DNA from 2 places in the Priestia sp. YIM B13491 genome. Region 2 is predicted to be linked to the other one. Evidence: predicted binding sites of a transcription regulator. Region 2 holds the regulator's gene; the other holds the start of a gene.
What was found. The regulator NrdR, encoded in region 2, represses ribonucleotide reductase genes. The targets are predictions, from matches to a motif close to AACACNATATATNGTGTT.
Positions count from the first base shown of each region.

Region 1: ACFX4E_RS02110 (vitamin B12-dependent ribonucleotide reductase) is a predicted target of NrdR. The motif match lies at 5,283-5,300, and genes of this name have one in related genera.

Region 1 covers NZ_JBHZOR010000001.1:406,206-421,827, forward strand. The annotation lists gene gcvT (glycine cleavage system aminomethyltransferase GcvT) at 1-770, shown strand, start outside; gene gcvPA (aminomethyl-transferring glycine dehydrogenase subunit GcvPA) at 791-2,137, shown strand; gene gcvPB (aminomethyl-transferring glycine dehydrogenase subunit GcvPB) at 2,130-3,608, shown strand; gene ACFX4E_RS02100 (rhodanese-like domain-containing protein) at 3,653-4,036, opposite strand; gene ACFX4E_RS02105 (lipoate--protein ligase family protein) at 4,266-5,099, shown strand; gene ACFX4E_RS02110 (vitamin B12-dependent ribonucleotide reductase) at 5,412-7,970, shown strand; gene mntR (transcriptional regulator MntR) at 8,255-8,686, shown strand; gene ACFX4E_RS02120 (patatin-like phospholipase family protein) at 8,789-9,670, shown strand; gene ACFX4E_RS02125 (SA1362 family protein) at 9,700-10,098, opposite strand; gene ACFX4E_RS02130 (DUF1385 domain-containing protein) at 10,147-11,103, opposite strand; gene ACFX4E_RS02135 (YqhR family membrane protein) at 11,417-11,953, shown strand; gene aroQ (type II 3-dehydroquinate dehydratase) at 12,075-12,512, shown strand; gene ACFX4E_RS02145 (M24 family metallopeptidase) at 12,514-13,572, shown strand; gene efp (elongation factor P) at 13,592-14,149, shown strand; gene ACFX4E_RS02155 (YqhV family protein) at 14,288-14,569, shown strand; gene spoIIIAA (stage III sporulation protein AA) at 14,635-15,582, shown strand; gene spoIIIAB (stage III sporulation protein SpoIIIAB) at 15,589-15,622, shown strand, end outside.
Region 2 covers NZ_JBHZOR010000001.1:140,170-155,791, forward strand. The annotation lists gene polA (DNA polymerase I) at 286-2,913, shown strand; gene mutM (DNA-formamidopyrimidine glycosylase) at 2,935-3,768, shown strand; gene ytaF (sporulation membrane protein YtaF) at 3,829-4,458, shown strand; gene coaE (dephospho-CoA kinase) at 4,482-5,078, shown strand; gene ACFX4E_RS00705 (glyceraldehyde-3-phosphate dehydrogenase) at 5,297-6,328, shown strand; gene speD (adenosylmethionine decarboxylase) at 6,750-7,130, shown strand; gene ACFX4E_RS00715 (hypothetical protein) at 7,224-7,610, shown strand; gene nrdR (transcriptional regulator NrdR) at 7,854-8,315, shown strand; gene ACFX4E_RS00725 (replication initiation and membrane attachment family protein) at 8,388-9,815, shown strand; gene dnaI (primosomal protein DnaI) at 9,848-10,780, shown strand; gene ytxC (sporulation protein YtxC) at 10,877-11,737, shown strand; T-box leader at 11,798-12,046, shown strand; gene thrS (threonine--tRNA ligase) at 12,090-14,048, shown strand; ribosomal protein L20 leader region at 14,220-14,342, shown strand; gene infC (translation initiation factor IF-3) at 14,412-14,915, shown strand; gene rpmI (50S ribosomal protein L35) at 14,937-15,137, shown strand; gene rplT (50S ribosomal protein L20) at 15,177-15,536, shown strand; gene ACFX4E_RS00760 (DUF1294 domain-containing protein) at 15,597-15,622, shown strand, end outside.

The DNA.
Region 1 (15,622 bases), 270 kb from region 2:
ATTTGCTAGTCGTAAACGCTGCTAATATTCAAAAAGACTATGAGTGGCTGGTGTCTCACAAACAAGGAGATGTAACGCTCGTTAATCAATCTGATGAAACTGCGCAGTTAGCTTTACAAGGTCCTGTAGCAGAAAAAGTTTTACAAACGTTAACGAACGAAAATTTAGCTCTATTAAAGCCATTTACATTTGCTGATGATGTAGAAGTAGCGAATATAAAAGCTCTCGTTTCACGTACTGGGTACACCGGGGAAGACGGCTTTGAAATTTATTGTTCTTCAACTGACGCCGCTCACTTGTGGACGGCTATTTTAGAAGCAGGCAGTGATGAAGGTGTGCTGCCTTGCGGATTAGGAGCTCGCGATACGCTTCGTTTTGAAGCCACTTTGGCTTTATATGGCCAAGAGCTTTCAAAAGATATTACGCCCATTGAAGCCCGAATTGGATTTGCAGTAAAAACGAACAAAGACAGCTTTATTGGAAAAGAAGTGTTAAAAGAACAGCGTGAAAGCGGGGCACCTCGTAAGCTGGTAGGAATTGAAATGATTGATAAAGGTATACCAAGACACGGTTACGAAGTATTTGCAGATGAAGAACAAATTGGATTTGTGACAACAGGTACACAGTCACCGACATTAAAGAAAAACATCGGTCTAGCACTATTGTCAGCAGAGTATACAGAGCTTGGTCAAGAAGTGGAAGTGCAGGTTCGGAAAAAACGCTTAAAAGCAAAAGTGGTTTCAACACCTTTTTATAAACGTTCAAAGTAAGCTTTGGGGAGGAATTTAACATGTTACATCGCTATTTACCAATGACAGAACAAGATCAGCAGCAAATGTTAGCAGCAATTGGTGTTTCATCTGTTGATGATTTATTTTCAGATATTCCGCAGCGCGTTCGTTTTCAAGGAGAATACGATATTAAAAAAGCGGCCTCAGAGCCTCAGTTGTTAAAAGAATTAAATAGTATGGCTGCTAAAAATGCTCATTTAAAAGACTATGCTTCTTTTTTAGGAGCAGGAGTTTACGATCATTACATGCCGGTTATTGTTGATCATGTTATTTCTCGTTCGGAATTTTATACGGCCTATACTCCGTATCAACCAGAAATTTCTCAAGGAGAACTTCAGGCCATCTTTGAATTTCAAACAATGATTTGTGAGTTAACGGGGATGGACGTGGCTAATTCTTCTATGTATGACGGAGGAACTGCTTTAGCAGAAGCCGCTATGCTCAGTGCGGGTCAAACAAAAAAGAAAAAAGTACTTGTCTCTGCGGCTGTTCACCCTGAGTCAAAAGATGTGTTAAAAACGTATGCGAAGGGTCAATACATTGAAGTGGTAGAAATCCCTGCAGCAGACGGAGTAACAGATATGATTGCATTAGAAAAAGAGATGGGGAGTGATGTGGCAGCTGTTATTGTCCAGTATCCAAATTTCTACGGACAAATCGAGCCGTTAAAAGAAATTGAAGAAATTACCCATCAAGAAAAATGCATGTTTGTGGTTTCAAGCAATCCGTTATCATTAGGTTTACTTACGCCTCCTGGAGAGTTCGGAGCTGATATTGTCATTGGAGATGCACAGCCATTTGGTATTCCAAGTCAATTTGGAGGCCCGCACTGCGGATACTTTGCAACTACGTCTAAGCTTATGCGAAAAATCCCAGGACGTTTAGTAGGGCAAACGGTAGATGAAAACGGTAAGCGAGGGTTTGTTTTAACCCTTCAAGCACGTGAACAGCATATACGCCGCGATAAAGCGACGTCTAACATTTGTTCAAATCAAGCGTTAAATGCTTTAGCGGCATCAGTTGCCATGACAGCTTTAGGCAAGCAAGGTGTAAAAGAAATGGCGCTGCAAAATTTATCAAAAGCACATTATGCATATGAAGCGTTAAAGGCAAAAGGGGTAAATGTAGCATTTGAAGGACCGTTTTTTAATGAATTAGTCGTGAAGCTTCCTGTTTCGGTAACAGAAGCAAACAGTCAGTTATTAGCTTCAAAAATAATTGGCGGTTATGATCTTAGCCGTGATAACCAAGCGCTTGAAAATCACATGCTGCTTGCTTTTACAGAGCTCCGTACAAAAGAGGAAATTGACCAACTTGTAAATGAATTGGGGGATCTTCATGCTTAATCAAAATCAATCACTTATTTTTGAAAGCAGTAAAGAAGGGCGAATCGGCTATTCATTGCCAGAGTTAGATGTGCCAAAAGTTAATGCTGAAGAACTGCTTGGAAAAGCGTATGTGCGTACCAAAGCTCCTGAGCTTCCTGAAGTATCAGAACTCGATATTATGCGTCATTACACCGCGCTTTCAAAACGAAATCACGGAGTAGATTCAGGGTTTTATCCGCTTGGTTCATGTACGATGAAATATAATCCAAAAGTGAACGAACAAGCAGCACGCATTGCTGGGTTTGCGCATATTCATCCGCTTCAGGATGAGCAAACGGTTCAAGGTGCTCTCGAACTTTTATATGATTTACAAGAGCATTTAACAGAAATCACAGGAATGGATGAAGTAACGCTTCAGCCAGCAGCAGGTGCTCACGGCGAGTGGACCGGGCTTATGATGCTTCGTGCCTATCACGAAGCAAATGGTGAGACGCAGCGAACAAAAGTCATTGTTCCAGACTCAGCCCACGGAACGAACCCGGCTTCGGCAACAGTTGCGGGATTTGAAACGGTAACGGTAAAATCAAACGAACATGGTTTAGTGGACTTAGAGGATTTACGCCGCGTAGTAGGAGAAGATACAGCCGCTTTAATGTTAACAAATCCAAATACGCTGGGGTTATTTGAAGAAGATATTTTAGAAATGGCTGAAATTGTTCACGCAGCAGGTGGAAAGCTTTATTATGACGGTGCAAATTTAAACGCAGTATTAAGTAAAGCCCGTCCTGGAGATATGGGGTTTGACGTGGTTCATTTAAACCTTCATAAAACGTTTACAGGTCCTCATGGAGGAGGCGGTCCTGGTTCTGGTCCGGTAGGGGTAAAAGCAGATTTAATTCCGTATTTGCCTAAACCAGTGCTTGTGAAAACAGAACAAGGCTATCACTTTGACTATAACCGTCCTCAGTCAATTGGACGCGTAAAGCCGTTTTACGGCAACTTCGGCATCAACGTTCGCGCTTATACGTATATTCGTTCAATGGGTCCAGACGGCTTAAAAGCCGTGACGGAAAACGCTGTGCTAAACGCCAACTATATGATGCGTCGTTTAGCAGAGCACTATGAGCTGCCGTTTGACCGTCACTGTAAGCACGAATTTGTTTTATCAGGAAAACGTCAGAAAAAGCTTGGGGTACGCACATTGGATATCGCGAAACGACTGCTTGATTTTGGCTATCATCCGCCGACTATCTACTTCCCGCTTATCGTAGAAGAGTGCATGATGATCGAACCAACGGAAACGGAGTCGAAAGAAACGCTAGATGCGTTTATCGATGCGATGATTCAAATTGCAAAAGAAGCAGAAGAAACGCCTGAAGTCGTACAGGAAGCTCCGCATACAACGGTTGTGAAGCGCCTTGACGAAACGCTCGCAGCGAGAAAGCCAGTTCTTCGCTATCAGAAAGAACAGGCTGTTCAAAACGTCTAACAAAAAACCTCGCCCAAAGGCGAGGTTTTTCTATATACATACCATTATTTTTTCTTTTTCACTTTACCGTTCCACATTTTGAAGCCGCCTTTTAAATCATAGATTTCTTGAACACCGTGGCGACGAAGCATTTGTGCTGCGCGTCCTGTGCGCATTCCGCTTTGACAATAGATGTAGACAGGCTGATCTGGACGGAATTCTTTAATGCGCATACGGAACTGTGAAAGAGGAATATTTCGTGCGCCTAAAATATGTCCGTTTTCGAATTCATTCGGCTCACGGATATCAACTAGCTGTGCCTTGCGGTAGCCGCTGCGGAATTCTTCTTCAGTTAACGTTTTCATAATGCGACGTTGGACAAAGAACATAACGACAGAGTATATGATGATTACTCCAAGTAAAATGAGTACTGCTGTAATTGGTGACATGCTGATTCTTCCTTTCTTCGACAAAATCCATACTCTTATTATATAAGTGAATGAAATTAGAAGTAAAGCGATTTTGCCTTGAATCTAGCGGATTTCTTCCCGAAAATGAAAAAACTACCACATTTGAATTCACAGTTTTATGTTGCTCTTTGCTTTTCCTTAGCTCAATCTTTTGGTAGACTAAAAAACGGATTTATTTTTATATTACATATAGCTGAGGATGAGGTAGATGAAAGCAAAGTGGAGATTTATTGATTCCAACAACCGTTCGCCTTATTACAATATGGCGTTAGATGAAGCGTTATTAGAATGGCATAGTAAAGGAGAAATTCCACCTACGATTCGTTTTTACGGATGGAACCCTCCAACGCTGTCAATCGGTTATTTTCAAAAAGCTGAAAAAGAAATTAACTTTGATAAAGTAAAAGAATTAGGACTGGGCTTTGTAAGACGTCCAACGGGCGGCAGGGGCGTGCTTCATGATGAAGAGCTTACTTACAGCGTAATTGTATCTGAAGAGTATCCTAACATGCCTAAGACAGTTACAGAGGCATATCGCGTAATCTCTGAAGGTTTACTGGAAGGATTTCGTTCGTTAGGGCTCGAGGCTTATTTTGCTATTCCTCGTTCAGAAGAAGAAAAAAATAGCTTAAAAAACCCTCGTTCGTCCGTGTGCTTTGATGCTCCTTCTTGGTATGAACTAGTTGTAGAGGGCCGCAAAATTGCTGGAAGTGCCCAAACTAGACAAAAAGGAGTTATTCTACAGCACGGCTCTATTCTGTTAGAGATTGATGAAGATAAATTATTCAGCGTGTTTAATTATCCAAATGATCGTGTGAAAGAAAGAATGCAGCGCGCATTTCGTTCCAAAGCGGTAGCCATCAATGCAATTGCGGGCCGCAAAATCCCTATTGAAGAAGCAAAAGAAGCGTTTTATAAAGGATTTGCTTCTGCTCTTGATATCGATTTAGAACCGTATACACTGTCTGAAGAAGAGGAAGCATATGTAGAAGAACTAGCGCGCACAAAGTACGGATCGGATGAATGGAACTTTAAGCGCTAAACGGATGCCCATGGGAAATAGATAAAAGTGCAACTTCTTATAAGTTGCACTTTTTATTGGGATTTTTAGAAACAATGCTTGGCTAATAGAATACATAGAGAAGAAAAGTCAAACACTTTTTTTACGAAAAAAAAAATATTTCACTTGACACCCTTCTATATGTAGATGTTTGGAGAAGTGTCAAATACTATATATTGAATTCGTCCAAGCCGTGTGGTAAGTTATTGATAGTTGATTGAAAAACTCTATTTCCTTTAAAAGGAAATAGAGTTAATAAATTTATAGATGTTCGATAGGTAAGGAGTTGTGAGAATGACTGTTTTGTTAAATCAAAAAGTGAATATGAATGTTGAAAAGCTCAATTCAGATATTGAACGCTTTCCGCAAGTACATCCGATTACACCGGATATGAAGTTGACTCATAAAGGTGTTTCAAGATTGGTAATGTTAGACCGCTATGCGTTTAAGGATACGGAAAAATTAACGTTATCAGAAGGAGATTTTGTTGTTCTAACCGTAAAGGAAGATCCAAAATTTCCAGCACGAGGACTTGGCTATGTGGAAAGCATTAATTTTGAGCAAAAAACCGCTGTTGTCAAGGTAGAAGATGAGTTTAGAGGAGCTTTATCGCCTGAAGAAGCAGAAAACGGATTAATTACTCGTTCTTTAGATGTCATTGAAAAACCTCTAGAAGTCTTTTATGAGCAAATTGCAAAACGTAATGCAACAGGCTTAGCTTCTGTGGAAAAAACAGAAGAAAAGCGCAAAGAGTGGTTTGAAAAGTTCTATCAAGAGCTTGTTCAGCTAAACTTTGTACCAGCTGGCCGCGTTCTTTACGGTGCAGGTGCTGATACGGACGTAACGTACTTCAACTGTTATGTAATGCCTTATGTAAAAGATTCACGTGAAGGTATTTCAGAACACCGCAAACAAGTAATGGAAATTATGAGCCGTGGAGGCGGTGTTGGAACGAATGGTTCAACTCTTCGCCCGCGCAACACGCTGGCTCGCGGTGTAAACGGCAAATCATCTGGTTCGGTTTCATGGTTAGATGATATTGCTAAACTGACGCATCTTGTTGAACAAGGTGGGTCGCGCAGGGGCGCCCAAATGATCATGCTTGCCGACTGGCATCCTGACATTGTAGAGTTTATTATTTCTAAAATGCAAAACCCTCGCATTTTACGTTTCTTAATTGAAAACACAAATGACGAAATGATTAAAAAACATGCGCAAGATAAATTGAAGTTCACGCCGCTAACAGAGTCTGAAGAAGCGATGTATCAAGGAATCATTAACTATAAACAAATTCCTGGTCTTGGTGGATTCAGTGAAAAAATCATCAAAGATGCAGAAGAAAAGCTGCAAACAGGCGGAACGTACAGCGTTCATAACTCAGAGTTTTTAACAGGAGCAAACATTTCTGTATGCTTAACAAAAGATTTCATGGATGCTGTTGAAAACGACGGAGAATACGAACTTCGCTTCCCAGACGTAGAAAGCTATTCAAAAGAAGAAATGGCTAACTACAATGAAAACTGGCACGAAGTAGGCGACGTGCGCGAATGGGCAAAACAAGGAAACAAAGTTCGTACGTACCGTACTATCCGTGCAAAAGAGCTATGGAACTTAATTAACATCTGTGCAACGTACTCAGCTGAACCAGGCATTTTCTTCTTCGACAATGCTAATGACATGACAAATGCTCAAGCATATGGTCAGCACGTTGTTGCAACAAATCCATGTGGTGAACAACCACTTGCACCATTCTCTGTCTGCAACTTAGCTGCTGTTAACTTAGCGCAAATGGCAGATAAAGAAACGAAAACTGTTAATTTTGAAAAGTTACGTCAAACGGTTGAAACAGGCGTTAGAATGCAAGATAACGTTATTGATGCAACTCCTTATTTCTTAGAAGAAAACCAAAAGCAAGCGCTTGGCGAACGCCGCGTTGGCCTTGGTGTAATGGGTCTTCATGATCTTCTTATTTATTGTGAGACAGAGTACGGCTCTGACAAAGGCAATGAGTTAGTAGATAAAGTGTTTGAAACAATTGCAACGACGGCTTACCGCGCGTCTGTAGAGCTTGGAAAAGAAAAAGGAAGCTTCCCGTTCTTAGTGGGTGAAACAGATGCTGACACGGCTTCTTTACGTGAAGCATTTACAAATACAGGCTTCATGAAAAAAATGCCTGAAGATATTCGTCAAAACATTAAAGAGAACGGTATCCGAAACTCTCATTTATTAACAGTAGCGCCAACAGGCAGTACTGGAACAATGGTTGGAGTATCAACGGGTCTTGAACCTTATTTCTCATTCTCATACTTCCGAAGCGGCCGTTTAGGTAAATTTATTGAAGTAAAAGCTGATATCGTTCAAGAGTATTTAGATCAGCATCCAGAAGCAGATCCAAACAATCTTCCTGAATGGTTCATTTCAGCTATGGAACTTGCACCACAAGCTCACGCGGACGTGCAATGTGTGATTCAGCGCTGGATTGACAGTTCAATTAGTAAAACAGTAAACGCTCCTCGCGGTTACACAGTAGAGCAAGTTCAAAAAGTGTACGAGCGTCTGTATAAAGGCGGAGCAAAAGGCGGTACGGTGTACGTAGACGGCAGCCGTGATGCACAAGTCTTAACGCTAAAAGCAGAAGAAAATACGTTTGATGAAGAAATTGAAGCGCCAAAAGAAGAAACGAAACCGCACGTTGTGTTAGTTGATACAATTAATGAAATTCGTTCAACTGATGTAACAATCGGTTCTGAAGTAGGTAATACTTGTCCGGTTTGCCGTCAAGGAACGGTAGAAGAAATGGGCGGATGCAACACATGTACAAACTGTGGTGCACAGCTGAAATGCGGCCTTTAATTTTGAACATGATTGACTAGTAAAAGCTGACTCAAACGAGTCAGCTTTTATTATGTATAAAAATGGGGCATAAATAAGAAGCGGGATCGAACGGTTCTTGTATTTGAATAAGCATTGTAGTATGATTTTAATTGAATGTCTTTTATCCAGTTTTATCTTATGACATCGCTTTATTTACACGTTTTTTTCACATAGATTATCAAACATGAACACGATATCACTATAAGAAACAGACATTTATGACTTATTATTAGCAATACATAATATTAATTGGGGGAGATTTCATGCCTACACCGAGTATGGAAGATTATATTGAACAAATATATATGCTAATTGAAGATAAAGGATACGCTCGAGTGTCTGATATTGCTGATGCATTGGCGGTTCACCCCTCATCTGTAACGAAGATGGTTCAAAAGCTAGACAAAGATGAGTACTTAATTTATGAAAAATATCGAGGCCTTGTTTTAACAGCTAAGGGGCAGAAGATTGGAAAACGTCTTGTTTATCGCCACGAGCTTTTAGAGCAGCTGCTGCGCATCATTGGCGTAGATGAGAAAAATATTTATGATGACGTAGAAGGAATTGAACATCATTTAAGCTGGAATTCCATTGATCGAATTGGAGATTTGGTTCAATACTTTGAAGAAAATCATAACCGTATTCAAGATCTTCGCAATGTACAAAAACGAAATGAAGAAGAGCAAAAATTATAAGAAAAAAGCAGCGGCCAATAGCGTCACTGCTTTTTTTCTTTTTATCATAACTTGTTGCTGAGTCGACTACAAATGTAGAGTGGGTAGTTTGGAGGAGAGGCTGTGTACGTCGACGGAGTGTTTTCAGGTGGCGGTATTAAAGGGCTTGCACTGATTGGCGCGTTACAAGCTCTAGAAGAAAAAGGCTTGATCTTTCGGCGGTTAGCCGGAACGAGTGCGGGTTCCATTATTTGTGCATTTGTAGCAGCCGGTTATACAAGTGAAGAAATTGTTGAAATGATGAATGAAATTGAGTTATCGTCTTTTTTAGATCAAAGAATGTCTTTTTTACCATCAAGCTTGACAAAGTGGCTGTTTTTATATTGGAAAATGGGATTGTATAAAGGAGAAAGGCTTGAAAAGTGGATTGCTGAGAAATTGCGGAGCAGAGGAATTCGTACATTTGCTGATTTGCCTGATCAGTCGCTGCGTATTATTGCGTCAGACTTGACCAACAGTACGATGCTTGTTCTTCCAGATGATTTGCCTAAATATCAAATCGACCCGAATCGCTTTTCTGTAGCAAGAGCCGTTCGAATGAGCTGCAGCATTCCATATTTTTTTGAGCCGGTTAAATTAAAATCTACCCCAAGCAGTTTAATAGTCGACGGGGGCGTGTTAAGCAACTTTCCAATTTTTCTGTTTGATGATGATAAAAGTCTTAAGAAGCGACCGGTAATTGGTGTGAAGCTGAGCCCGAAGGACGAAGAAAGGGAACGGAATAAAATTAAAAATGCCGTTGGTTTATTCAGCGCGCTTTTTGAGACGATGAAAGACGCGCACGATGCAAGGCATATTTCAAAACGTCACGAAAAAAATATTATCTTTTTACCTGTTAATCAAGTTTTTGCGACAGAATTTACCCTCACAGAAGAACGGAAGGAAGAGCTGATTGCGTTTGGAAAAAAGCGTACAAGGGCATTTTTGAAAAAATGGTGCTATTAAAAAAACAAGGAGGCTTTTCTCCTTGTTTTTTAAAAGAATGCTCTATTTTTCTTTTTTCCTTTTTTCCCTTCGATGACGGTCAAGTGTGAGTTGTTTTTCTTTTTCTTTAGCGGTTTCGTTGATTTGGATACCGGGCGCTTATTTGAGCTTCGGTACGTATGCATATCAACTTTGTTGCTTCCTCGCTCTTTTTCTTTTTGACGCAGTTTTGATTGTTTTACTGCGCGCACATAGCCTCTATCTTGACCTTTTGTCTGAGAAGGGCGGAGAATAAACCGATAAACTAAGTAAAACAAAATGATAAACAGAAAAATATAACCTGCTTGACGTAATAAAACAGCTGGATCTGTAATCAACGTAAATGCAAAGCCAATGACTCCTAACCCGATTAGACCATATACAAGTGGTTTCACGAATGGACGTCTCATTTTGTTCACCTCCTAAAATAGTAAAAAAAGAAAGCAAAACGGTGTGGATTAGACAACTTGTTCGTCAGTGGTAGAAGAAAGTTCATTTTCAACGCGTAAAAGTTCTTTAAATGAAGCAATCGCAACTTCAACTTGATCATCTTTTGGTTCTTTGGTTGTTAAAAGCTGAAGCCATAAACCGGGATAACCTAAAAAGCGAAGAAGAGGGACATGACGAACTTTATTGGTTAACTGTAACACTTCAAATGATAAACCAAGGACAACTGGAATTAATGCAAGGCGATCCACAATTCGTAACCAAAGAGGATCCGTTGGAACAAGTAGGTAGACAAACATTCCTACAACTACGGTAAAGAGGATAAAGCTACTTCCGCAGCGATAATGAAGTCGAGATTGTGCTTGCACGGCTTCTACCGTAAGTTCAGCATTGTTTTCATATGCATTAATGACCTTGTGTTCTGCTCCATGATATTGAAACACCCGTTTAATAAGTGGCGTTTGTGAAATCACATAAATATAGCCAAGAAGCAATAATAGTTTAAATACTCCTTCAATAAAAACCTGAGCTACACTTGAAGTGAAAACAGGACGTGTCAATTGTGCTAAAAACACAGGAATCAATGTAAATAGTACTTTCCCGAAAAGAAAGGATATTACACCAATAGTTGCAACGCCAAATATTAAAGATAGTTTTGATTCTTTTTTCTCTTTTTGTTGTTCTGCTGCTACTTGAGCATCATCTTCTGGATTCACGTCATAGCGTTCAGAGGAAAAGTTCAAGTGCTGCGTACCGTTTGCACTGGCTTCAACAATAGCAGCAATTCCTCGTAAAAAAGGAATTTTTTTTAAAGCAGTGAGTACGGAATTTGATTTTCTTTTTGAATGAAAATAATCAATAGATTGATCTTTGCGGCGAATAGCCGTCACCATCATACGTTTGCCACCGAACATGACGCCTTCTATAACGGCTTGACCACCATACGCAGGTTTTTGTAATTTAGACATTTCAGGCACCAACCTAACTTAACTAGACTAGACTTCTTAGTATTTTATATTCTACAGCAAAATCAAATAAACCTCTAGGCGGATGCATGTTATCTAGTTTAGCCAATATTTTTCATCTCCACACCCTTGTTATGAATTTTTTTCCTTTCATTTATAAAATTTGTTTATGAAACTCTGTGCGAAGTAATTTAAAAATGTCTCTTTGATATCAGGCTCCCTTCTTGCGTATAGGAAGAGTAATAAACGTAAAAACTTAGAAATGAGTCAGTAGGAAATGAGAAAAAAGTTCATACTACATCAAGAGGTGATTAATATGTCAGAACCTAAAGAACAGCATGAAAAAAAACAGGATAACCACCCTACGCATAAACAGGAAATGTCTTTTTTATTTAAAGCCGTCTTTATTTCCTTTTTTGGAGGGATTTTCTGGAGCTTTATTGGCTATTTAAATTATCTGTTCAGCTTTAGTGTTATCAATCCAAATATGCTTTTAGATCCATGGGCGTTAGGTGATTGGAAGGATAAAGGAATAGGTGTTATCGTCAGTATTTTTCTTATAGGGGTATTATCTATTGTTGTCGGGTTGTTATACTACGTCCTATTAAAGAAGTTTAAAACAATTTGGATAGGTTTTGCTTACGGCTTATTATGGTGGGCAATTGTATTCGTTGTTTTGAATCCGCTCTTTCCCAACTTAAAAACAATTGGAGAGCTTCCAGCTAACACGATTATTTCATCCCTCTGTATTTATATTTTATATGGTGTATTCATCGGATATTCCATTTCTTTTGAAGCTGCAGAGCTTCAAACAAAAGATGAATCTACAGATTTTCAAACGGCGAATAAGTAGTGTGAATGTTCCAACGTATGCTAATATATTCTATATAATGATTTAAAAAGAAAAATAAAGTGCAAATTCACATAAGTGAGCTGCATAAAGGGTTCGTAGTAGGGGAGAGTGTTGAATTAAGATGAATAAGATTTTAGTAATAAACGGTCCTAATTTAAATCGTTTAGGCGTACGCGAACCAGCGGTATATGGGACAGATAATCTTCAAAATCTTGAAGAGAAGCTTCAGCGAGCAGGCAGAGACCATGGGGTAGAAGTTGAGTGCGTACAGTCTAATCACGAAGGTGTAATTATCGACTGGATTCATGAAGCGGATGAGAAATTTGATGGAATTATGATCAATCCTGGTGCTTTTACTCACTACAGTTATGCCATTCGAGATGCGATTGCCAGTATATCTGTTCCTGTTATTGAAGTGCATATTTCGAACGTACATAAGCGTGAAGAGTTTCGCCACCATTCGGTGACGGCACCTGTTACACATGGTCAAATTGTCGGGTTAGGTTTATACGGATACGAGCTTGCCCTGCAGGCACTTTTACAATTAAGGGGGAAATAAAATGAAAATCGAAAAACTACGCGAACAGTTTTCAAAGTTGAATGTGGATGGTGTTGTAATTACAAGTGAATATAACAGACGCTATATGACCAATTTCACAGGATCTGCTGGTGTCGTTATCATTTCTGAAGACAAAGCGGCATTTGTAACAGATTTTCGTTATGTTGAACAAGCAACTAGTCAAACAGAAGGTTTTGATATCGTTCAGCACAAGGGTCCTATTGTAGAAGAAGTAGCGAATGTAGTGAAACAATTTGGAATTAAAAAGCTTGGTTTTGAACAGAATTATGTTACATATGGACAGCATCAATTATTTGATAAGCATATCGGCGCGGAACTTGTTCCAATCTCGCACGCAATCGAAAACTTACGCTTGATAAAGAGTGACTCAGAGATTAAGATATTAAAGGAAGCTGCAAAAATAGCAGATGCAGCATATGAACATATTTTAACCTTTGTTCGTCCTGGTTTAACAGAGCTTCAAGTATCTAATGAACTGGAGTTCTTTATGAGAAAACAAGGCGCAACATCTTCATCTTTTGATACAATTGTTGCTTCAGGGCATCGCGGGGCTTTACCGCATGGTGTTGCTTCTGAAAAAGTAATTGAAAAAGGGGAACTTGTAACGCTTGATTTTGGCGCATACTATAACGGTTACTGTTCAGATATCACACGGACATTTGCCGTCGGTGAAGTAAGTGATAAGCTAAAAGAAATTTATAATGTCGTACTGCAAGCGCAGCTTAATGGAATGAGCGGCATCAAAGCGGGTATGACGGGTAAAGAAGCAGATGCGTTAACGCGTGATTATATTACAGAACACGGATACGGCCAGTATTTTGGACATTCGACCGGTCACGGCGTAGGGTTAGAAGTACATGAAGGCCCATCACTTTCTGTGAAATCTACAGATGTACTGCAGCCAGGTATGATTGTAACCGTTGAACCAGGTATTTACATACCAGACTTAGGGGGCGTTCGTATTGAAGATGATACGATCGTCACAGCAGAAGGTAATGAGGCATTATCGCACTCATCAAAAGAGTTCATTATTTTATAAAATGTAGGAGGATTTCTTCATGATTTCAGTAAATGATTTTCGTACAGGTTTGACAGTAGAAGTAGACGGAGGTATTTGGCGTGTAATGGATTTCCAACACGTAAAGCCTGGTAAAGGCGCTGCATTCGTTCGCTCAAAACTACGTAACCTTCGTACAGGAGCTGTGCAAGAAAAAACGTTCCGTGCAGGTGAAAAAGTAGGAAAAGCACAAATTGATAACCGTAAAATGCAATATCTATATGCAAGCGGCGATCAGCACGTATTCATGGACAACCAGTCTTATGAGCAATTAGAGCTTCCAGCAAGTGCAATTGAATATGAGCTAAAATTCTTAAAAGAGAATATGGAAGTAGCAATTATGATGTACCAAGGTGAGACATTAGGTGTTGAACTTCCAAACACAGTTGAGCTTAAAGTAACAGAAACTGAACCTGGTATTAAAGGTGACACAGCTTCTGGCGGTACAAAACCGGCAACTGTGGAAACTGGCTTAACAGTAAACGTTCCGTTCTTCGTAAACGAAGGTGACGTATTAATTATCAACACAACAGACAGCAGCTACGTATCACGCGCGTAATTGGATCGTGTAAGTAAGCTGCAAACATACAAAAAAGGCAGAGAATCATTCTCTGCCTTTTTTGTATGTTTTTTTGTGCTAACTCTTCCTTATTTTGCATAGGTTGTACTAAACAACGCAGAGATATAGGAGGGGCTTATGAAGCAGTGGTTGGATCATTTAAACGGTACGGTATTAACGATGGCGTGCCTTCGATTTATTTCTTCATTTATTGAGTTTATTGCCGCTATTTTAATTGTCACAAACAATGATGTGAAAAAAGCGTTAATGATTAATGGAATGTTAGCACTTGTTGGTCCGATTGTAATGGTGAGTTCTTTTACCATAGGTTTAGTGTCCGTAGCCGATCAATTATCTTTTGGGAAATTAATCATGATTGTAGTAGGAGTGCTCTTCATTTTAATCGGTGTTTTTAAATAAAAGGTAGGCATAAAATGGTCAAGCCTATAATACATTGAAGTGAGTTCAAATATGAGGGGATGAATATGTTAAACGAAATACTTGCAATCTTTCCGCCTAATTTAAAAAAGACTGTTGAATTTTATGTTACAAACCATTCTCATGTACTAGAAGAAATTCGAGTGCGTATAGGAAGACCTGTCGAATTTACAATCAACAATCAGCCATATTTCGAATCGTATCTTCCAAGTGCAGAAGATGCTTTATTTATCTTAAATAAATTAAGCCAGTTTTCAATTTATATGATTGAAGAAGAATTGAAAAAAGGATATGTCACCATTGAAGGCGGGCACCGGGTTGGGCTAGCGGGAAAAGTTGTAACAGAAAATGGACAGGTTCGTGTGATTCGAGATGTATCATCCTTTAATATCCGGATTGCTAAACAAAAGATTGGTATTTCGAATCAGCTTATTCCTTTTTTATACAATCGCTATTGGCAAAGTACGGTCATTATAGGACCTCCTCAAACAGGAAAAACAACCATGATTCGCGATTTAGCCAGAGTAATAAGTACTGGCATAAAGCGCTCTAAGATTCCTCCGTTTAAAGTGGGAATTGTAGATGAACGATCAGAAATTGCTGGGGCTGTTAAAGGGGTTCCTCAGCATACATTCGGATCTAGAATGGATTTATTAGACAGCTGTCCGAAAGCTGAAGGCATGATGATGATGATTCGCTCCATGAGCCCCGATGTGCTGATCGTGGATGAAGTGGGAAGTGAAGAAGATTGTAAGGCCGTACTTGAAGCGGTTAATGCTGGCGTTCGTGTCATTATGACTGTTCATGGCTATGACATTGACGATTTAATGAAGCGTCCCACTTTGCAAGCTTTAATGAAACTTCACGTATTCAAAAGGTATGTTGTGCTATCGAACAGCCGAGGTCCTGGAACACTTCAGGCTATCTACGATGAGCACTATAATTCCATGAAAACGTCCGTTGAAAAGTCGCTTATTGAAAATAGTAAAGGGTGATGGTGTATGAAACTGTTTGGTGCCATCTTTATCTTATTTG
Region 2 (15,622 bases):
ATTAATTGATACAATTTTTCATGGAAACCCCTTCATCCAAGGAGCCAATGTGTAAGGCGAAAATAGCTTTAACCGTGCTATTTTCGCCGATTCTTTTTGACAATTTCTATCCATTCACATGTTACACCGCCTAAAATAACTAGGCGGTGTTTTTATTTTATGATGTACAGATCTTATCACCACATGAAAATAAAACGTTGAATTCAAGAGTACTTTTTGTTCTTAAAGCTTATTGTTTGCTAAAATAAAGGTAAGATAAGAAGAGAGCGAAATGGAGGAACATGAATGACACAAAAACTAGTATTAATTGACGGGAATAGTATTGCCTACCGTGCATTTTTTGCTTTGCCGCTTTTAAACAATGATAAAGGAATACATACAAATGCCATATATGGCTTTACTACAATGCTGACACGTATCTTAGAGGAAGAGAAGCCGACGCATTTACTTGTGGCATTTGACGCAGGGAAAACAACGTTTCGTCACAAAACATTTACAGAATACAAAGGAGGCAGACAAAAGACGCCTCCTGAACTTTCAGAGCAGTTTCCCTTTATTCGTGAGTTATTAGATGCATATGGGATTAAGCGCTATGAACTGCCTGATTATGAAGCAGATGATATTATCGGTACACTTTCAAAACAAGCTGAACAAAAAGGAATGGCCGTAAAAGTCATTTCCGGAGATAAAGATTTACTTCAGCTTGTGTCAGAACATGTAACCGTAGATATTACGAGAAAAGGAATTACGGATGTCGATTCCTATACGCCTGCAGCCATTGATGAAAAGTATGGTATTACGGCTGCACAAATTATTGATATGAAAGGCCTTATGGGGGACAGCTCGGATAATATCCCAGGCGTGCCCGGAGTCGGCGAAAAAACAGCCTTAAAGCTATTAAAAGAGTTCGAAACGGTTGAAAATGTATTGAAATCTATCGATCAAGTCAGCGGTAAAAAATTAAAAGAAAAGCTAGAAGATAATCGTGAATCAGCCATCATGAGTAAAAAGCTTGCAACGATTTATTGCGAAGCGCCTCTTGAAGTATCTGTAGAAGATGCAAAGTATGACGGGTTTGAATCTTCAAAGGTCATCTCATTATTTAAAGAGCTTGGGTTTAATTCTCTGCTTGCTAAATTTGGTGAATCAGCAGAAGAGGAAGCAGATTTTGAAGAACTGACGTTTGAAATAGCGCAGGAAGTTCACGATGATATGTTAACAAGCGAAGCAGCTCTGATCGTAGAAGGGTATGAAGAAAACTATCATCACAATCAGCTGCTCGGTTTTGGAATCAGCAACAAAAATGGCCACTATTTTATTGATAAAGATACAGCTCTTTCATCTTCTAAATTTAAAGCGTGGTTAGAAGATGAACGTGTAAAAAAGACGGTGTTTAATGGAAAACGCACGATTGTATCGTTAAAATGGGCGGGGCATGAAATTAAAGGAATTGAACATGATGTAATGATTGCTTCTTACATCTTGAATCCTGCTGAGGCAAATGATGACCTAGCGACAATTGCAAAATTAAAAGGGTATCATCAAGTGCAATCAGATGAAGCTGTGTATGGAAAAGGAGCTAAGCGAAGCATTGCGGAAGCTGCTCAGCTAGCTGAGCATGTTATAAGAAAAGCAGCCGCCGTCGCTTATTTAAAAGAAGTGTTAGAAAAAGAATTGGTTGAAAATGAACAGTTTGAGCTGTTTGAGAAGCTTGAAATGCCTCTTGCCATTGTCCTTGCTGATATGGAATATCAAGGGGTGAAAATTGACCGGGCGCGTTTAGATGAAATGGGCGAAGATCTTCGAGAACAGCTTGAAAAAATTGAAGCGAAAATCTACGAATACGCTGGACAAGAATTTAATATTAATTCGCCAAAGCAGCTAGGAGTTGTTCTTTTTGAAAAAATGCAGCTTCCAGTCATAAAGAAAACAAAAACAGGCTATTCCACATCAGCTGATGTATTAGAGCAATTAGCTAGTACCCATGATATTATCCCAGAGATTTTACAATACCGTCAGCTAGGAAAATTACAGTCTACGTATATTGAAGGATTAAAAAAGGTTATTCATGAAAGCGATGGAAAAGTTCATACCCGCTTTAATCAAACATTAACTCAAACGGGAAGGTTAAGCTCAGTAGATCCTAACTTGCAAAACATCCCGATTCGTCTTGAAGAAGGTAAAAAAATAAGAGGTGCGTTTGTGCCTTCACAGCCCGATTGGTTAATATTTGCGGCGGATTATTCACAAATTGAGCTGCGCGTACTGGCTCATATTGCAGATGATGAAAAGCTAATCGATGCGTTTAAGCATGACTTAGATATCCATACGAAAACAGCGATGGATGTGTTCCACGTCGAAAGAGAAGAAGTAACGTCGAATATGCGCCGTCAGGCTAAAGCAGTTAACTTTGGAATCGTCTATGGCATTAGTGATTACGGTTTATCGCAAAGTTTAGGAATTACAAGAAAAGCAGCGGCTACTTTTATTGAACGCTATTTAAAAAGCTTCCCTGGTGTACAGGAGTATATGGATACGATTGTACGCGATGCAAAAGAAAAGGGATATGTAACAACGCTCTTGCACCGCCGACGTTACTTGCCTGAAATCACGAGCCGAAACTTTAACCTCCGCAGCTTCGCTGAGCGTACGGCGATGAATACGCCTATCCAAGGGACGGCAGCTGATATTATTAAAAAAGCAATGATTGAAATGGATAAGCGCTTAAAAGATGAAAATCTTCAGGCTAAGCTGCTGCTTCAAGTACACGATGAGCTGATTTTTGAAGCCCCAGAAGAAGAAATTAAAATTTTAGAGAAAATCGTACCAGAAGTAATGGAGAACGCTTTAGAGTTAGAAGTTCCGTTGAAAGTAGATTATTCTTACGGAAAGACTTGGTACGAAGCAAAGTAGTGGAAAAAGGATGTGACAAACGTGCCAGAATTACCAGAAGTTGAAACCGTCAGACGTACGTTAATTGAATTAGCCAGTGGAAAGACCATTGAGCGTGTAACAGTTAAATGGCCCAATATTATCAAACGTCCTGAACAAGTTGAACAGTTTTGTGACGCGCTTGTTGGACAAACCATTCGAGATGTTGAACGCAGAGGTAAGTTTTTGAAAATTGTGCTCGATGATTATACGATGGTTTCTCATTTACGTATGGAAGGCAAATATGCTCTCCATGAGAATGCAGAAGAACCAGATAAGCATGTACACGTCTTTTTTCACTTCACCGATGGAACAGAATTGCGATACCGGGATGTAAGGAAGTTTGGTACTATGCACTTATTTAAAAAGGGAGAGGAAAATCTGTTTCCTCCTCTTATTGGCCTTGGACCTGAACCGTTTGACGAAACATTTAATCCAAGTCAATTAAAAATGAGAATCGGCAAAACTTCTCGAAAAATCAAGCCGGTTTTACTCGATCAAAATGTCGTGGTTGGGCTTGGAAATATTTATGTAGATGAAGCACTGTTTCGCGCAGGGATTCATCCTGAACGAGTGGCCAGCCAATTAACAGACGAAGAGTATGAAAAATTGTACAAAGAAATTGTAGCGACTCTTCAAGAAGCTGTGAAACAAGGAGGCAGCACGATTCGCACGTATGTAAATACACAGGGACAAATAGGCATGTTTCAGCAGCAGCTTTATGTGTACGGAAGAAAAGGCGAATCTTGTAAAATGTGCGGTACGCCAATTGAAAAATTTGTTGTAGGCGGTAGAGGAACACATATCTGCCCAAATTGTCAGCCGGCTAAAAAATAACAATGGATGGGCTCCTTTCATATACTACGTATAGACAGAAAGGAAAGGAGTCCTCTCATCATGATAACATTTTCTTTACTTATTCTTGCTTTTGCCGTAAGTCTTGACAGCTTTAGCGTTGGCCTGACGTACGGACTTCGAAAGGTGAAAATCCCGCTGAAATCCATTTTTATTATTTCATGTTGCTCAGCATTTTCTTTAATGTTTTCTATGTTTTTAGGAAAAGTACTTACGCATCTATTTTCAGTGGATGTACTAAATAAAGTAGGCGGAGGTATTCTTGTTCTGCTTGGGATGTGGATTTTATACCAGTTTTTTTGTCCGGCAGATTCATCTCGAGTGAAAGAAGAAAAAACATTAGTGAAAATTGAAATTAAGTCAATTGGCCTAGTCATTAACGTATTGAAAAAGCCAATTGCAGCAGATTTAGATAATTCAGGTTCCATCAATGGAATTGAAGCATTTATACTTGGAATTGCATTATCTCTTGATGCATTTGGAGCAGGGTTTGGAGCGGCTTTATTAGGTTATTCGCCGTATGCTCTAGCAATTGCTGTAGCTCTTATGAGTTCTCTTTTTTTAAGTGCGGGCATACAGTTTGGCAAGGTTTTTTCACGTTTATCATGGATGAAAATGTTCTCGTTTGTACCAGGAGTTCTGCTCATTATTTTAGGTATTTTTAGATTTTAAATAAAGAGATAAAGGAGAGACCAATGTCTATTGTAATTGGATTAACGGGCGGAATTGCAAGCGGAAAAAGCACGGTAACCGGAATGCTACGAGATATCAATATTCCGGTAATTGATGCTGATCACATTGCAAAAGAAGTCGTAGAACCAGGAAAAGAAGCATACAAACAAATTGTCGAGACGTTCGGCCGCTCTATTCTTCACGAGAATGCGGAAATCAATCGAGCGGCTTTAGGGGAAATTGTGTTTTATCAAGAGGAAGAACGTAAAAAGTTGAATGCAATTGTACATCCTGCCGTAAGAAAAGAAATGCTTTCTCAAAAGGAAAGCTATATAGAGGAAGGTTACGAAGCCGTTGTATTAGATATTCCGCTGCTGTTTGAAAGTGATTTGACACACTTAGTCGATAAAGTAGTGGTTGTATATGTCGATGAGTCTGTGCAGCTAGAAAGATTAAAGTCACGTAATAATCTCTCAGCGGAAGATGCTTATGCGCGTATCCATGCACAGCTGCCTTTGATTCAAAAAGTAGCTTTAGCCGATGCGGTGATCAATAACAACGGTCCTGTAGAGGAAACAAAACAACAGCTTTTAAGTATATTAGCCCTATGGCTAGATTAAAGAGTGAATGATTGCATTCACTCTTTTTTTATTGGGAATATTTAAGGACTTCTAAAAAAGAATGTGTTAAATATCTGTTCTCGCTATATACATATAGTAAAACTTAATTAAAATAATTTATTAAAAAAAATTAATATTATTCACTTTTTAAATATTTATGTTATACTATTCAATATAAAAAGTTAAATAGTATAACACATATAGAGAGGGGTATAGCCATGAAAGCACGTATTGCCATTAATGGTTTTGGGAGAATAGGAAGAATGGTGTTTCGCACAGCGATTATAGAGGAAAATTTAGATATTATTGCAATAAATGCATCTTATCCAGCAGAAACGTTAGCACATTTAATCAAATATGACTCTATACACGGACCATTTAATGGAGATGTCAAATGTGATGATGATGCGCTAATTGTTAACGGTAAAAGAATTCAGCTATTAAATTCACGTGATCCGCTGAATTTGCCTTGGAAAGAGCTTGGGATTGATTTAGTTGTTGAAGCAACGGGGAAATTTAATTCAAGAGAAAAAGCGCAGTTACATATTGAAGCAGGTGCGAAAAAAGTTGTGTTAACGGCACCGGGTAAACAAGAAGATATTACCATTGTGATGGGCGTAAACGAACGAGAGTTTGATGTGAATCAGCATAACATTATTTCTAATGCCTCTTGTACGACAAATTGTCTAGCTCCAGTTGTCAAGGTACTAGACGAAGCGTTCACAATTGAAAACGGTTTAATGACGACCGTTCATGCATATACAAATGATCAAAAGAATATCGATAATCCGCATAAAGATTTGCGAAGAGCTCGTGCGTGTGCTCAATCAATTATTCCTACAACAACTGGAGCAGCCAAGGCACTTTCATTAGTTCTTCCACATTTAAAAGGAAAGCTTCATGGGATGGCGCTTCGTGTACCAACGCCGAACGTATCGCTTGTCGATTTAGTTGTGGATGTAAGGAAACCTGTGACGATGGAAGATGTTAATTTAGCGTTTATTAAAGCTGCTGAAGGGCCATTAAAGAATATTTTAAATTTAACAATGGAACCACTCGTATCAATTGACTTTAATACAAATCCTCATTCAGCTATTGTAGATGGACTATCCACGATCGTAATGGAAGATCATAAAATTAAAGTGTTAGCTTGGTACGATAACGAGTGGGGCTACTCTCAGCGCGTAGTCGATTTGGTAAGATATATTGCTGCAGAAATGCGTAATGGATCAAAAATAAGAGTAAGCTAAGAAAGCTATTGATTGCTTTAAAAAAACAGGGAGCTATCGCCCTGTTTTTTTTGTTTTTATTCAAAAGAATAGGGAAAAGCAATAAGATAAGCATGCAAAGGGGTGTTTATTTTCCTCAATTTTAATAAAAAATTAATAGTCGTTTAGAAGCTTTTACACACTGTTTCACGAGAATACAGGGGTAATTTGTATAGGTCTATCTGCAAGAACAATCTTTAATAAAATCAAAACACGTATTGCAAAATAAATGTAAACAAAGTATACTATGTTTCGTGAACTTCTTGTGTACCTTTCGGTGATGTGGCTACTTAAAGGGTTAGGACCTCTTTGGACTAACTTTCCCCCGTGGTAGTTAACATGCTATATGGCGAAAGAACTTCATGTTTAACGATTAAAAATTGTTAAAGGGGGAAATATCATTATGGAAACAATGGGTCGTCATGTCATCTCAGAATTATGGGGATGCGATTTCGATAAGTTAAATGATATTGATTATATTGAAAAAACGTTTGTTGATGCAGCTTTAAAATCTGGTGCGGAAGTTCGCGAAGTAGCGTTCCATAAATTTGCACCTCAAGGTGTAAGTGGCGTTGTTATTATTTCAGAATCACATTTAACGATTCACAGCTTCCCAGAGCATGGTTATGCAAGTATCGATGTTTATACTTGTGGTCATTTAGATCCTACAATCGCAGCAGATTATATTGCAGATGCTCTAAGTGCACAGACACGTGAAACAATTGAATTGCCACGTGGAATGGGTCCTGTTCAGGTAAAACAAACTAAAGCGAATGCACTTTAATAGTGTCGATTGATTACGTAAGTTAAGAGGTGTATTACACACCTCTTTTTAGTATATAAATTTTTAATACGCAAAAACAAAGGGGATAACAACATGGGGGTAGTACAAGCAGTTAAATCTTTATTTTCTAATCATGTAGAAACAAGCGATCACCATTCAGATCCGACTCTAAAAACGCATTATTATAAAACAACGGCTGGGAATGCATTTAAGCAAGTTCATGAAATGTTGAAGCACATGCAAGGGATAGAGATACTTGCTGCATATGAAGAGCGAGGAGAAATTAGCTTAAACGTTGTAAAAGGAAGAAAAGCTTTTGTTGTGATTACCATTATTAACGTACGTCCTCTTGAAACCGCTATCGATTTTTCTGCTACAACAGAATCAAAAGTGGTGCCGGTTGATTTTGGTTTTAGTAAAGAACTCGTACGTACGCTTTATAAGAGCTTTGATCAAAAACTTATTCCTCTTTCTTCGTAAGTTCCTTGTCATTTTTGAATTTCAGGAAATAAAATGGGGAAATTCCTTTTCCTTTACTTGTATTCAAGCCTTGTTTTCTATAAGATGGAATAAAGCAAATCCTTTAATACAGCATCGTGTTTGTTAAAGGAAATGATGATAAAAATCATAATGAATGGCGAATAGCCGGCTAACATAGATGGAAATTAACTTATATAAGAGAAAATAAAAAGAAAAACAAGGTTTATTATTGGAGCTGAGAATATGAAGTGCCCATCCTGTCATTACAATGGAACGAGAGTGCTGGACTCGCGCCCTGTAGAAGAAGGCCGCTCTATTCGTAGAAGACGTGAATGCGAAGAGTGTCACTATCGTTTTACAACTTTTGAGAAAGTAGAAGAACTTCCGTTAATTGTTGTAAAAAAAGATGGAGCGAGAGAAGAGTTCAGCAAAGACAAAATCCTTCGAGGGTTAATTAAGGCGTGTGAAAAACGCCAAGTAAGCTTAAAACAATTAGAAGATACCGTACACGATATTGAAACAGAGCTGCGCAGTCAGGGTACATCAGAGGTGCAGTCAGATGTGGTAGGAGAAATGGTGATGGAGCGATTAGCTGCTATCGATGAAGTCTCTTATGTTCGATTTGCTTCTGTATACCGACAATTTAAAGACATCAATGTATTTATTGATGAATTAAAAGATTTAATTAAGAAGGAACGACTGTAAAAGAGCTATTGAAGTATTCTTTAGGCTCTTTTTTTGTCATTTCTATTACTTTAAAAGTAGGTAGGGAACGACATGAAAGAACAACATTGGAAAGAAATGATACCGGTCGATCGTTATGTTGTTCGTTCGAACGGCATACTGCAGGAATACGACCGAAAGATTTTAACCATGCTCTATCAGCCGTTGGTGGGTACGACCTGCTTTGGTCTGTATATGACGCTATGGAGCGAGCTGGAACAAGACCGTTTATGGGGGAAAGAGTCTACACATCATCATCTAATGTCAATGATGCAAATTAATTTGAAAGCTATTTACCATGAGCGGTTAAAATTAGAAGGCATTGGTTTGTTAAAAACATATATTAAGGAAGAAGATGATGTTCGTGTGTTCATTTATGAGCTCATTCCTCCTCTTACGCCCCATCAGTTTTTTAACGACGGTGTGTTAAATGTATATTTATATAACCGACTTGGAAAATCCATCTTTCAAAAAGTGAAAAATTATTTTTCGGATTCACTCGTCGATGACCAATCGTTTAAAGATGTCACGCATTCATTTAACGATGTATTTAAATCAGTTAAAGCAACAGAGCTGGCTCCAAGTTTTCAGTCTGAAAGCAAGGATGTATTTTCTCCTGATGCTCAAACGGACTTTGTGGATTCCTCCAAACGCGCTTCTATTGAGATGAGCCCGGATTCCTTTGATTTTGATTTATTTTTAGCAGGTCTAACAGATTCAATGATTTCGAAAAGGTCCATTACATCTAAAGTAAAACAAGCGATTGAAAAACTAGCTTTTTTATACGGTATCGATCCTCTTCAAATGAAAAATGTGGTGCTCGATTCGCTAAATGAGAACGATCAAGTTGATATTGAATTGCTTAGAAAAGCAGCACAGTCCTTTTACCAATTTGAAAATGGAGAAGCACTTCCAAATCTAAGCGAACAAATTCAGCCGCCTATGCTTCGTACCATGCAGGAAAAGCAGCCGCAGACAAAGGAAGAGCAGCTTATTCAACAGCTTGAAGTGACTTCTCCTCGACAGCTTTTGATCGAGTTTTCCGGGGGAGCAGAGCCTTCAAAAGCAGATTTGCAAATGATTGAAGAAGTGATGTTTAACCAAAAACTTTCACCAGGGGTAGTAAATGTTCTGATTTACTATGTTATGCTAAGATCCGATATGAAATTGTCTAAGAGCTATGTAGAGAAAATTGCTGGACACTGGGCGCGCAAAAAGGTCCAAACTGTTCAAGATGCCATGAATTTAGCTAAAAATGAACAGAAAGAATATCAGAATTGGACTGAAGCAAAGCAAAATAAAAAAACGGCTGGACGAAAGATTGTGCGTAAAGAAATGGTGCCAGAGTGGCTGAGCGATGAAGAAAAAGAAGAGAAAAAGCAGCCTTCAAAAGAAGTGGACGGATTTGAAGAAGAAAAACGAAAGCTACAAGAAGAGCTCAAGCAGTTAGATCAAGAGCTAAAACAAAAGCATAAAGAATAAAAAGCAGGTATGATAGAGACGAGGTGAAAAAGATGAAGCCTATCAATGATTCACTAAATCAGTTAGTGAACAAAAAGGATTTTAAAGCACGCTTAGAAGCGTTAAGAAACAGTATCCTGTCTAATCCTGAAGTTAAAACATTTTTACAAGAGCATCGCCATGAGTTAGATGAGCAAATGGTCGACCGAGGTCTGATGAAGATGCATGAATTTATCGACCAAAGCAAATGCTGTGACAAGTGTCCTTCTCTGCAAAGCTGTGTCAACATGGTGAAAGGATACCACCCTCAGCTGGTTGTAAAAGGCCGTAATATTGATTTACAGTATGAACGCTGTCCTAGAAAAGTACAAGAAGATGAGCGAAAAGAACAAGAATCTTTTATTCAGTGTATGTACGTGCCGAAAGAAATTTTACAGGCAACAATGTCTGATATCGAAATTGAGCAGGGAAGATTTGAGGCCATTAAACTAGTAAGAGATTTTGTGCGAGAATATGAGCCAAATAAGAAAATGAAAGCTTTGTATTTACACGGTTCGTTTGGTGTGGGGAAAACGTATTTTCTTGGAGCAATTGCCAATGCGTTAGCCGAAAAGAAAGTGAAATCTACCATTCTGTATGTCCCGGAGTTTTTGCGTGAGTTAAAAGGTTCGTTTCAAGATCAAAGTTTCAATGAGAAAATAGAGTATGTCAAAAAAGTACCGGTTCTTATGCTTGATGATCTCGGAGCAGAATCCGTAACGAGCTGGATGCGAGACGATGTGCTCGGAACCATTTTACAATTTCGCATGCTCGAAAATTTGCCGACATTTTTCAGCTCGAATTTAAATTTTAAAGAGCTTCAACATCATTTGACTTATACCCAAAGAGGCGAGCAGGAAGAGCTCAAAGCCGCTCGTGTCATGGAACGAATTAAGTCTCTAGCCGTTCCTGTTGAAATGAATGGAGAGAATAAACGAAATAGATGAGCAGGTCGTTTTACATTTCTTGTAACGACTTGCTCATTTTTTTGCATGTTGCCCCATATACATTAATAAAGCGTGTCCAAAGGGGGGCTATGAGGAATGAAAATATTCTTTAAATATGTAGAAGACGCAGTCGTTGTATATGAGTCTTTATGCGCGAAGCGAAGCGCTTTATCATATGGTTCACAGTGCTTGAAGCTGGTGAATAATCAGCTTTTAGTCATTGATGAGACATACAATAGAGAGGCCATTTTACAAGACATGGTGATACCGGTATTAACACACGTAATTTTAAAAAAGAAAGAAAAAAAGATGATGGTAAACATATTAAAAGAACAATTTTTCTATTCAGAAGAGGAAGAGCAAGATTTGCTGCTTCAAATTATGGGGGGGATTATGGAAGGAGAGAGAGGCGAAATCCCTCAAAAAACATTTTCTTTTCCAAGAGAATTACTTATCCGCCAGGCTCTTCAAGACTTCTTCATTCATAATGTAACATTCACCTTTGAGTCTTTTCTCCAATTCCGTTTAAAAGAATATCAAGAGCGGCTGCGTTATTATGCCGAGCTGGCAATTGATGAATATAAGCTTGAACAAGACTATCAAATTCTTATTCATCAGCTGCGTCAAGCAGCTAATGAAAGAAAGTCATCTACAGGCGATGTGTATGTAATGCACTTGAATAAAAACAAGTTTGTACTGTACGACCACAACAATAGATATGTTCCTGAACGTGAATGTGCAGCTCTAGCAGAGGCCTTTTTATCTGAACAAGAATCATTATACATAGACTCAACTATTATCGCGCCTTTGCTAAGTTTATCTCCAGCTGCTATTCATCTGTATAGCGACCAGCATGATCATGATTTTGTTTATACCATTCAAAATATCTTCCAAGAAAAAGTCATGTTATACGAAAAAAATGAATTTCCGTTTGATCAAAAGCAAAATATAACGTGAAAGGTTGATTTCTATTTTGAAAATGAATATAATAAATGCATATTGAAAAACAGCTATATGTTACAAGTTATGATGAGGACATGAGTGTATATTTACGGTTTGTAGAGAGGGAGATCTAGGCTGAAAATCTCCTAACACGGAATATATTCTTACCACCTCTAAACTTCAGTAGTAAACGAGCAGAGCCTCTAGTAATTACTGACGGAATTTCCGTTATAAAACCTCGAGCCGCTTCGGGTTCTTTGGGTTATCCAAGATACGAAGAGGAAACAAGGGTGGTACCGCGTGTATACACAACTCGTCCCTTTTTATAGGGGACGAGTTTTTTGTTTTTACAAAAAGTTTATTAGTTATGTTAAAGGAGTGGAAAGTTGTGTCAGAAGTAATCAAAATGACATTCCCTGATGGAGCTGTTAAAGAGTATCCAAAAGGATCATCAACAGAAGATATTGCGGCTTCTATTAGCCCGGGATTAAAGAAAAAAGCATTAGCAGGCAAAGTAAACGGCGAGCTGCTGGATTTACGTACGCCAATTGAACAAGATGGCAGTCTTGAAATCATTACGCAAGATGCTCCTGAAGCGCTTGAAATTATGCGTCACAGTACAGCGCATTTAATGGCTCAAGCAATCAAACGTTTATACAAAGATGTAAAAGTACAGCTAGGTGTAGGGCCGGTTATCGAAAACGGTTTTTACTATGACATCGATATGGAAGAATCAATTACTCCTGAAGATTTAGGTAAAATTGAAAAAGAAATGAAAAAAATCGCTAATTCAAATATTGAAATTGAACGAAAAGAAGTTTCTCGTGAAGAAGCCATTCAACTTTTTAAAGAAGTTGGCGATGAACTGAAGCTTGAATTGATCGATGCGATTCCAGCAGGTGAAAAGGTTACGATTTACCAACAAGGCGAATTCTTTGACCTTTGCCGAGGCGTGCACGTGCCGTCAACAGGTAAAATTAAAGAATTTAAACTATTAAGCGTGGCGGGTGCTTATTGGCGCGGAGACAGCGATAACCAAATGCTGCAGCGTATTTATGGTACAGCATTCTTTACAAAAGCAGATTTAGACGAGCATCTTCGTCTTCTTGAAGAAGCAAAAGAACGTGACCACCGTAAACTTGGTAAAGAGCTAAACTTATTTACAAATTCTCAAAAAGTAGGACAAGGTCTGCCTTTATGGCTTCCAAAAGGTGCGACAATCCGCCGTATTATCGAGCGTTATATCGTAGATAAAGAAGTAAGCCTTGGTTATCAGCACGTTTACACTCCAGTGCTCGGAAGTGTAGAACTTTACAAAACGTCTGGTCACTGGGAGCACTACCAAGATGACATGTTCCCTGCAATGGAAATGGATAACGAAGACCTTGTGCTTCGTCCAATGAACTGTCCTCATCACATGATGGTTTACAAACAAGGTATTCACAGCTATCGTGAGCTTCCAATCCGTATTGCTGAGCTTGGAACGATGCACCGCTACGAAATGTCAGGAGCATTATCAGGACTTCAGCGTGTTCGAGGCATGACGCTAAATGATGCGCATATCTTTGTACGTCCGGATCAAATCAAAGAAGAATTTATTCGTGTGGTTCGCTTAGTTGAAGCGGTTTATAAAGATTTTGGGTTTGAAAATTATTCATTCCGTCTATCTTACCGTGACCCTGAAGATACAGAAAAATACTTTGACGATGATGCAATGTGGGAAAAAGCACAAAGCATGTTAAAAGACGCAATGGATGAGCTTGACCTTGATTATTATGAAGCTGAAGGCGAAGCGGCATTCTACGGTCCAAAATTAGACGTTCAAGTTAAAACGGCTCTTGGTAAAGAAGAGACGCTATCTACGGTTCAACTGGATTTCTTACTTCCTGAACGATTTGATTTAACGTATGTAGGGGAAGACGGAAAACAACATCGACCGGTTGTTATTCACCGCGGCGTGGTGTCAACAATGGAACGTTTTGTAGCTTTCTTAATCGAAGAATACAAAGGAGCTTTCCCAACGTGGTTAGCACCTGTACAAGTTCAAGTGATTCCGGTATCACCTACGGTTCACCTTGAGTATGCAAAAGAAGTACAAGAACAGCTTCAGCTTGCCGGTATTCGTGTGGAACTTGATTCTCGCGATGAGAAAATTGGCTATAAAATCCGTGAGGCTCAAATGCAAAAAATTCCTTATATGCTTGTTGTAGGGGATAAAGAAGTAGAGGATAAAGCAGTAAACGTACGTAAATATGGTGAGCAGAATTCAGAAACAGTGGATTTCCAAGCCTTTTTACAAAATGTAAAAGCAGAAGCATCTCGTTAATGAAGAAAGCAGAGAATTGAAATTCTCTGCTTTTTTATCTAACATTTATAAAAAACTGTTGCATAAATGTTTTTCCTTTGATACAATAACTTTTGTTGTGAAAAAAGAACGAAATCATTGACTTTTGTCTTTGTTGATACTATAATAGCTTAAGTAATTGAATACTTGTTTATACAGAAGAAGAAGCACCCGCTTCTCACCTGAGTGACGCATAGAGCAGTTAGCAGGTACATCGTATCTTAATTAAAACGATAGAAGTGTGGGTGCAGTATGTACTCACACTTTTTTGTGTGAGTTAATAATCGGTCTAAGCAAGCGTATTCGCTCATTAAACCTTGGAGGTGGCTACTTATTAGCAAGGACATGATGGTAAACGAGGGCATTCGAGCTCGCGAAGTTCGTCTAATTGATCAAAACGGTGAACAATTAGGAATTAAATCAAAAAATGAAGCATTAGAAATTGCTTCACGAGTAAATCTTGACTTAGTAATGGTTGCTGCAAATGCGAAACCGCCGGTATGTCGTATTATGGACTACGGTAAATTCCGCTATGAGCAACAACGTAAAGAAAGAGAAGCTCGTAAAAACCAAAAAGTTGTAAACTTAAAAGAAGTTCGTTTAAGTCCAACAATTGATGAACATGATTTTAACACTAAACTTCGTAACGCACGCAAGTTCCTTGAAAAAGGTGACAAAGTGAAAGCGTCTATTCGCTTTAAAGGTCGTGCCATTACTCATAAAGGGATTGGCCAAAAAGTACTTGAACGTTTTTCACAAGCTTGCGAAGATGTAAGTTCAGTTGAATCGGCTCCTAAAATGGAAGGCCGCAGCATGTTCTTAGTCTTGGCACCTAAAAACGAAAAGTAATAGAACGAGGAGGAACACCCCATGCCAAAAATGAAAACACATCGTGGCGCTGCAAAGCGTTTCAAAAAGACTGGAAGCGGTAAATTAAAACGTGCTCGTGCTTACACAAGCCATTTATTCGCTAACAAATCTACAAAACAAAAGCGTAAATTACGTAAAGGTTCTTTAGTAAGCAAAGGTGACTTCAAACGTATCCGTCACTTATTAGATAACATTAAGTAATTTGGGTTGAGATAGAAACAATACAGGAGGTAAACAATTATGCCACGCGTAAAAGGCGGTACAGTAACACGCAAACGTCGTAAAAAAGTTTTAAAATTAGCTAAAGGTTTCTTCGGTTCGAAGCATAGATTATATAAAGTTGCTAATCAGCAAGTTATGAAATCTCACATGTATGCTTATCGTGACCGTCGTCAGAAAAAACGTGACTTCCGTAAATTATGGATCACACGTATTAATGCAGCTGCTCGTATGAACGGTCTTTCTTACAGCCGTTTAATGCACGGTTTAAAATTAGCAGGTATTGAAGTTAACCGCAAAATGCTTGCTGACTTAGCTGTAGCTGATGAAAAAGCATTTGCTGAATTAGCAACTGCTGCTAAAAAAGGCTTAGATAAGTAATGAATATAAAGTCTCGTCATCTTTAGATGATGAGGCTTTTTTGCTATTGGAGGACATATCATGAATGAACTGCTGCTTACCTATTT